DNA from 2 places in the Pseudomonas sp. NFX71 genome. Region 1 is predicted to be linked to the other one. Evidence: predicted binding sites of a transcription regulator. Region 1 holds the regulator's gene; the other holds the start of a gene.
The links. Region 1 encodes FliA, which starts transcription of late flagellar genes. Its sites were predicted from a motif close to CTAAAGTTTNNNNNNNNNNNGCCGNTAA; they were not measured.

Region 2: a site for FliA is predicted at 1,314-1,341, ahead of ACM1ZW_RS01820 (methyl-accepting chemotaxis protein). Genes of this name have one in related genera too.

Annotation. Positions count from the first base shown of each region.
Region 1 is NZ_CP182230.1:3,710,383-3,714,356, forward strand. It holds gene flhF (flagellar biosynthesis protein FlhF) at 1-152, shown strand, start outside; gene fleN (flagellar synthesis regulator FleN) at 269-1,099, shown strand; gene fliA (RNA polymerase sigma factor FliA) at 1,096-1,836, shown strand; gene ACM1ZW_RS17150 (chemotaxis response regulator CheY) at 2,004-2,375, shown strand; gene ACM1ZW_RS17155 (protein phosphatase CheZ) at 2,398-3,186, shown strand; gene ACM1ZW_RS17160 (chemotaxis protein CheA) at 3,242-3,974, shown strand, end outside.
Region 2 is NZ_CP182230.1:388,077-392,050, reverse strand. It holds gene ACM1ZW_RS01825 (transporter) at 159-1,181, opposite strand; gene ACM1ZW_RS01820 (methyl-accepting chemotaxis protein) at 1,457-3,082, shown strand; gene ACM1ZW_RS01815 (PepSY domain-containing protein) at 3,145-3,453, opposite strand; gene ACM1ZW_RS01810 (glycerophosphodiester phosphodiesterase) at 3,649-3,974, opposite strand, start outside.

The DNA.
Region 1 (3,974 bases):
GACCGCGGATTCCGGATGATTTGCATCTGCCGCGTCGTCATCAGCTGGTGAGCCGCGCCGTCAGCGTGCAAATGCAGGAAGAACCCAGCGAAGAAGCCATGGCTGACATGTTCGCTGATATTTACCACAGTCCGACCAAGCAGGTTGGCTGAGGTATTAATGAACAGTTTTTGTACCTACATCGATGGTCTGCCATGCATTGTTCCGTTTGTGAACGCGCAGCCAGTAATGTGGCCTCCGTCTATGCAAGACAAGGTAAAGAAATAACATGGGCAGCATGCATCCCGTACAGGTGATCGCGGTGACCGGCGGCAAAGGTGGCGTCGGGAAGACTAACGTGTCAGTGAACTTGTCCCTGGCTCTAGCTGAGCTCGGCCGGCGCGTCATGCTGCTGGACGCCGATCTGGGGCTGGCGAACGTTGACGTCCTGCTGGGACTGACACCCAAACGTACCCTGGCTGACGTAATCGAAGGCCGCTGTGAGCTGCGCGACGTGTTGTTGCAGGGGCCCGGCGGTATCCGCATCGTCCCGGCGGCGTCCGGCACGCAGAGCATGGTGCATCTGAGCCCGGCGCAACATGCCGGCCTGATCCAGGCGTTCAGCGATATCGGCGACAACCTCGACGTCCTGGTGATAGACACCGCTGCAGGTATTGGTGACTCGGTAGTCAGTTTCGTTCGCGCCGCGCAGGAAGTCTTGCTGGTGGTCTGCGACGAGCCGACCTCGATCACCGACGCCTACGCGCTGATCAAGCTGCTGAACCGCGACTACGGCATGAACCGCTTCCGCGTCCTGGCCAACATGGCCCAGAGCCCGCAGGAAGGTCGCAACCTGTTCGCCAAGTTGACCAAGGTCACGGATCGCTTCCTTGACGTCGCCTTACAATACGTCGGTGCGGTGCCGTACGACGAAAGCGTGCGCAAGGCCGTTCAGAAGCAGCGCGCGGTTTATGAAGCTTTCCCGCGTTCCAAGTGCTCCCTGGCCTTCAAGGCCATCGCACAAAAGGTCGATACCTGGCCGCTGCCTGCCAACCCGCGCGGACACCTGGAGTTTTTCGTCGAGCGCCTCGTGCAACAAACGGCAGGACCCGTGCTATGACAGCCAGCGGTTACAACCTTTACAAGAAATCGGCACGTGACGCGCAGTACGAGCTGATCGAGCGTTACGCGCCACTGGTCAAACGCATTGCCTATCACTTGCTGGCGCGATTGCCGGCCAGTGTCCAGGTCGAAGACCTGATCCAGGCCGGCATGATCGGTCTGCTTGAAGTGTCGACCAAATACGACGCCAGCAAAGGCGCGAGTTTCGAGACGTACGCGGGCATTCGAATCCGCGGCGCGATGCTCGATGAAGTCCGCAAGGGGGACTGGGCGCCACGCTCGGTCCACCGCAATACCCGCATGGTCAGCGACGCAATTCGCTCGATTGAAGCTAAAACCGGCCGTGACGCTAAAGATCACGAAGTTGCGGCCGAACTCCAATTGAGTCTCGACGATTACTACGGGATTTTGAACGACACCCTGGGCAGCCGGTTATTCAGTTTCGACGATCTTTTGCAGGACGGCGAACACGAAGGGCTGCACGAGGATGGCGCGAGTGCTCATCTCGAGCCGTCACGCGATCTGGAAGATGAACGCTTCCAGGCGGCGCTGGCGGACGCGATTGCCAATTTGCCGGAGCGTGAGCGACTGGTGTTGGCGCTGTACTACGACGAAGAGTTGAATCTCAAGGAAATCGGTGAGGTCCTGGGGGTCAGCGAATCTCGGGTCAGCCAGTTACACAGCCAGTGCGCGGCCCGTTTGCGGGGGCGTTTGGGGGAGTGGCGAGCGCGCTGAAGGCAGTGTGGGGACACTGCGAACGTGGCTGGTGTGGTGTTGAACTGCGCCGGTCTCGATCTGTTGTGCTCCAGACAGTCATTGAGTGCTTTGCCGGATTGATTGAAATGGCGCGTCCAGGTGCTGGGCGCGTTTAAGACTGCTTGGAGGTCGAATTGGACAAGAACATGAAAATCCTCATCGTTGATGACTTCTCAACGATGCGGCGGATCATAAAAAACCTGTTGCGTGACCTTGGGTTCACCAACACGGTGGAGGCTGACGATGGCACTACTGCCATTCCGGTTCTCAACAGCGGGAGCATCGACTTTCTGGTAACGGACTGGAACATGCCTGGCATGACCGGCATCGATCTGCTGCGCCACGTGCGCGCCGATGAAAAGCTCAAGCACCTGCCGGTGCTGATGGTGACCGCTGAAGCCAAGCGCGAGCAGATCATCGAAGCGGCCCAGGCTGGTGTTAACGGCTATGTGGTCAAACCCTTCACGGCCCAGGCGTTAAAAGAAAAAATCGAGAAGATTTTCGAACGCATCGGTTGAGAAACTGCGCCACGGGGGAGCTATGGACCACAACGAATCTTCACAGGGCGATTTTGAATCGACCCTGAAAAAACACGCGGTCGAATTGGTCGAAAGCCTTGAAAAAGGCAGGTTCGGCGACGCTGTGCAACTGATCCATGAGCTCAATCAGACCCGTGACCGCGGCCTGTATCAGGAAGTGGGCAAGCTCACCCGCGAGCTGCACAGCGCGATCGTCAATTTCCAGATTGACCCGCACATGCCGCAAGCCGAGGAAGTGTCGCAGATCACGGATGCCACTGAGCGCTTGGGCTACGTGGTGAAGCTGACCGAGGCTGCCGCCAACCGCACCATGGATCTGGTCGAAAACTCCACACCGCTGGTCAACAGCCTGAGCGATGAAGCTCAGGCGCTGAGCACGGATTGGGGGCGGTTCATGCGTCGCGAAGTCGGGGCCGAGGAGTTCCGCGAACTGGCTCGGCGTGTCGACGGTTTCCTGACACGCAGCAGCGCGGACAATCGCGCAGTGTCGAGCAACCTCAACGACATTCTGCTCGCTCAGGATTACCAGGACCTCACAGGTCAAGTGATCAAGCGTGTGACCCAATTGGTCACCGAAGTTGAAAGCAACCTGCTCAAGCTCGTGCTTATGGCCAGTCAGGTGGACCGCTTTGCGGGCATCGAACATGACCGTGAAGCGATGCTTGCTGAAAAAGATCCGCAAAAACATCTCTCTCAGGGTGAAGGTCCGCAGATTCATGCCGATAAAAGAGAAGACGTTGTGTCCGGTCAGGACGATGTGGACGATTTGCTATCCAGCCTGGGATTTTAGAAATTTAGAATTTTAGGTTTTTTAGGTTTTTAGACCTGTTAGGAGCACCCCCTTAATGAGCTTCGGCGCCGATGAAGAGATCCTTCAGGATTTCCTGGTTGAGGCCGGCGAGATTCTAGAGCAACTGTCCGAACAGCTGGTCGAGCTTGAAAGCCGACCGGATGATGCGGACTTGCTCAATGCAATTTTTCGCGGTTTTCACACTGTAAAAGGGGGCGCCGGCTTCCTCCAGCTCAACGAGCTGGTGGAGTGCTGTCACATCGCCGAGAACGTGTTCGACATCCTGCGCAAGGGTGAACGTCGCGTCGACTCGGAATTGATGGACGTGGTACTCGAAGCGCTGGACGCGGTGAACAGCATGTTCAGCGAAGTCCGCGAACGCAGCCCGATCACGGCTGCCACGCCTGAATTGCTCGCGGCCCTGGCCCGTCTGGCCGAGCCGCAAACCGCCGATGAAGCCGCACCTGTGGCTCAAGTGGTGGAAGAACCGGCTGCCGAAGCCGAATCAGGCGACATCACCGATAACGAATTCGAACAACTGCTGGACTCGCTGAACGCCGTCAAGGCTCAGGCCGAGGCGCCGGTGGCGGCTGCGCAGCCTGCCGCGGACGCAGCAGCCAGCGACGAAATCACCGATGCAGAATTCGAGTCGTTGCTCGATCAATTGCACGGCAAGGGCCAGTTCGCCGTCGACGCGGTGGCGGCACCTGCAGCCCCCGCCGCACCGGCTGCCCCGAAAGCGGCAGGCGACAGTTCCGACATCACCGACGACGAGTTCGAAGCACTGC
Region 2 (3,974 bases), 3.3 Mb from region 1:
TCCCCTGTGGCGAGGGAGCTTGCTCCCGCTCGGCTGCGAAGCAACCGTAAACCCGGTACTCGCGGTGTGTCAGAAAAACTGTTTGGCAGGATGTGGGTCCGCTTCGCGACCCAGCGGGAGCAAGCTCCCTCGCCACAGGGGTTCGATGCGCTTCGGGATTAGTAATCCTGCCGCTTGCGAAACGCCCATCGCCCCGCGATCACGGTAAACGTCGCGACCAATGCCACCAGAATCCAGAACCCCTCCGGATCCTGGGAGAGCGGCACGCCCCCCACGTTCATGCCAAAGAAACCGGCAATGATGTTGATCGGCAAGGCCAGCACCGTCACCACGGTCAGGGTGAACAGCGTACGGTTGCTCTGTTCATTCAGGTTGGCGGCAATCTCTTCCTGCAACAGCTTGATCCGCTCACCCAACGCCGTCAGGTCGTTGATGATCAGCGCAAATTCCTCGGTGGACTTGCGCAGCTCTTTCACGTCTTCCTTCTGCAACCATTGCGGCGGACGATTGAGCAGGCGCAGCAACGAACCCGGCTCCAGCGCCAGCAGCCGTTGCAGGCGTACCAGCACCCGGCGATTGGCACCCAGTTCCGCGCGGTTGGTCGACAGCCGCGAGGACAGCAATTCATCTTCGATCTGATCGACACTGAGGCTGGTCTTGCGCACGATCTGCGTCAGCACCTCGCCCTGGTCGCGCAGCAAATGCACCAGCAATTCCAGCGGCGAACGAAAGCATTCACCGGCCTTCACCGACGAACGCAACTTGTCCACCGAGTGCAGCGGTTGCAGGCGCGCGCTGATGATCAGCCGGCTGCGGGCGCATACCCACAACGTCGACACATCCGAGGAGACCATGCTGCTGAGGTTGAACACCACGTCGTTGACCACCGCCAGCAACGCCGAATCGACATGCTCGATGCGCGTCGAACGCGAGCCTTCATGCAAGGCTTCGAAAAATTCGTCGGGCAACTCCAGATGACTTTTCATCCAGCGCTCGCACGCGGCATGGGCGAGGTTCAGGTGCAGCCAGAGAAACTCATCGCTGTCGCCCGGTTGCTGCAGACACCGCAACGCCATGGCCGAATCGATCTCCCGGCCGCGTTCGCCGGGGCGAAAGCTGAAACCGTACAGCAGACCGAACAGGTCCGGGTCGCGATGGCTTTGGTCGATGCTGTGGTTCATGAGGTCTCGTTGTGAGGAGGCGCCTGTCGCGGGTTTCACAGGTTCACTTGAGCCGCATCATCGCAAGCCGTGATGACGTTTTTGTGACGGATAAATAACGCAAACGATTGCGCTGCCGATGGTCGGATTCGCTTAAAGAAGCGCTCTGGCACGCCGATCACGCTTAGGTTAAGTTGCGCGCCGTCGGCCACCCGCCGACGCGGCAGACAGGGATGTCCGATCTACTTTCACGCCTCACCCAGGGCGTGCCTCATTCCTGTCATGAGTACCTTCCGATGTTTCTGCAAAAGTCCTTGAGAGCGCAAATTCTCGCTTTGCTGAGTGGTAGCCTGTTTGCGATGCTGTTGATCGCGCTGGCCTGCTTTCACTTTCTGTCCAGCGGCGTTCAAAGCTATGCGAACTTGATCGACGGCCCGCTGCACACCTCACAATTGATCGATGAAGCCAACCTGCAGTTCAAGGTGCAGGTCCAGGAATGGAAAAACGTTCTGCTGCGCGGCAAGCAACCGGCGGATCTGAACAAGTACTGGAAGCAATTCGAAGACCGTCAGCGCGATGTGCAGGGCATCCTCGGCGAGCTGGCAGGGCAGAAGGGTATCGAGCCGCAACTCAAGACCCGCATCGAACGCCTGCGTGACGAACACCGCGTGTTAGGTGCGGCGTACCAGAAGGGCCGCGATGCCTACGTGGCGGCCGGTGCCGATCCAACGGCGGGCGACACCGCGGTGAAGGGCGTGGACCGGGCGACCAGTGATCAGATGAGCGAACTGGTCAGCGAGCTGCGCAAGCAGGGCACTGAACAGTCGAAGCGGATCAGCGCCAGTGCCGATCGCACCGTGTTGCTGGGGATCATCGTGATGCTCGCTTCGGGTCTGTTGATCGGCCTGTTGAGCCTGTGGCTGGTCAACCGCAACCTGGTCGAGCCGATCCGCAAGCTGATCGATTACGTGGCGCAACTCAGCCAGGGCAAGTTTGCCGAACGCGTGGCCAGCACCCGTCAGGATGAGCTGGGCAAATTGGCGATGGCGGCCAACACGTTGCGCGATTTTCTCGCCGAAACCTTCAGTCGTTTGCAGGCCAGTACCAAGGATCTGGACGGCGCCAGCAATGAGTTGAAAGCGATCGCCGGCCTCATGGCCAGCGGCACCAACGAACAGTTCAACCGCACCGATCAGGTGGCCACGGCGATGAACGAAATGTCCGCCACGGCGCAAGAAGTCGCACGGCATGCCGCCGATGCCGCGCGTGCGGCGGATGACGCCGACCAGTCCGCCCAACAAGGCGGAAAAGTGATGCAGGGCACCATCCACACCATCACCCGCATGCGCGGTGAAATCGCCAACACCGCGACGGTCATTCGACAACTGGAAACCGACAGCGGCCGCATCGGCAAGGTGCTGGAAGTGATTCGCGGCATCGCCGAACAGACCAACTTGCTGGCGCTCAACGCGGCCATCGAAGCCGCCCGAGCCGGTGAAGCCGGGCGCGGTTTTGCGGTGGTGGCCGATGAAGTGCGCAGCCTGGCCCAGCGCACGGCGGCGTCGATCATTGAGATCAACCAGATTATCCAGACGGTGCAAACCGGTGCGGTAGACGCGGCCCAGGCGATAGAAAGCGGTCAGTCGCGCAGTGAAGAAAGCGTCGAGCAAGTGACGCAGGCCGGTGCCATGCTCGAGCGCATCACCCACGCCGTGGAAGCCATCCGCGACATGAACCGCCAGATCGCCACCGCTGCCGAAGAGCAGACCTCGGTCGCCGAAGACATCTCGCGCAACCTCACCGAGATCACCAGCATTGCCAGCACCAACCTGGACAACGTGCAACGCACCGAAGCGGCCAGCCACAACCTGCATGGGTTGTCGGGACAGCTGAATGAAGTGACGGCACGTTTAAGCGCGTAAGGTTCCAGCGAAACGCAAAAAAGCCGCACGATCCGAAAATCGTGCGGCTTTTTTGGGGGGGATCAGTCGTCTTGTTTGTTCTTCAGGACTTCGCCGGTGGCGGCGTTCAAGTCCACGTCCCATTCAACATTCTTGGCGTCACGCAGTTCGACTTCGTACTCGTAGATGTTGGAATGCTTGTCCAGGTCGCTGTCGGTAATCGTGGCACCCGGATGCAACTTCAGAACGATCTGGTTCAGCTCTTCCTGCGGCTTGATCTTGCCGTCCTTGACCAGTTGAGGGATCTGATCAACGAGAACGTCAGCAGCTTGCGCCAGGCCAGCGGTGAGGGTCAGGGCAGCAGCGGTGAACAGGGCAGTCAAAGTCTTCATGAGGTTCTTTCCTTGGGTGAGCCGTTTAAGTGAGTCCAGATTAACTGTGGCAACTTAATTCAGGCTTAATTCCTTGGTCACGTTCGCTAGCAGGCTAGCTCCCACAGTTGATCTCGGTTGGCCAAACATTTTGTGTACGCCAACGATCCCTTGTGGGAGCTAGCCTGCTAGCGATACGGGTGCCTCGGTCCCGGATCAATACCCGTTGTTTGTCAGCAACTGCGCAACACTCGCCGCCGCCGGACGTTTATAGAACTTCAACAGCTCGCTGGCGCGGTTGGTGAAAATACCGTCGACCCCGGCGTCCATGACTTTCTGGTAATCCACCGCATCATCAACGGTGTAGACGTGCACCAACAAACCCTGATCATGGGTGTACTGGTTCATCCACGGTTTCACCAGGTCCGAATAGCTCTGATCGCCACCCTTGGTCAGTGCAGCGGAAGGTCCGGTGCCGATCGCGCCCTGGGCCTTGGCGTATTCGACCCATTGCTGGAATTCGGCTTTGTCCTTCGGCTCCT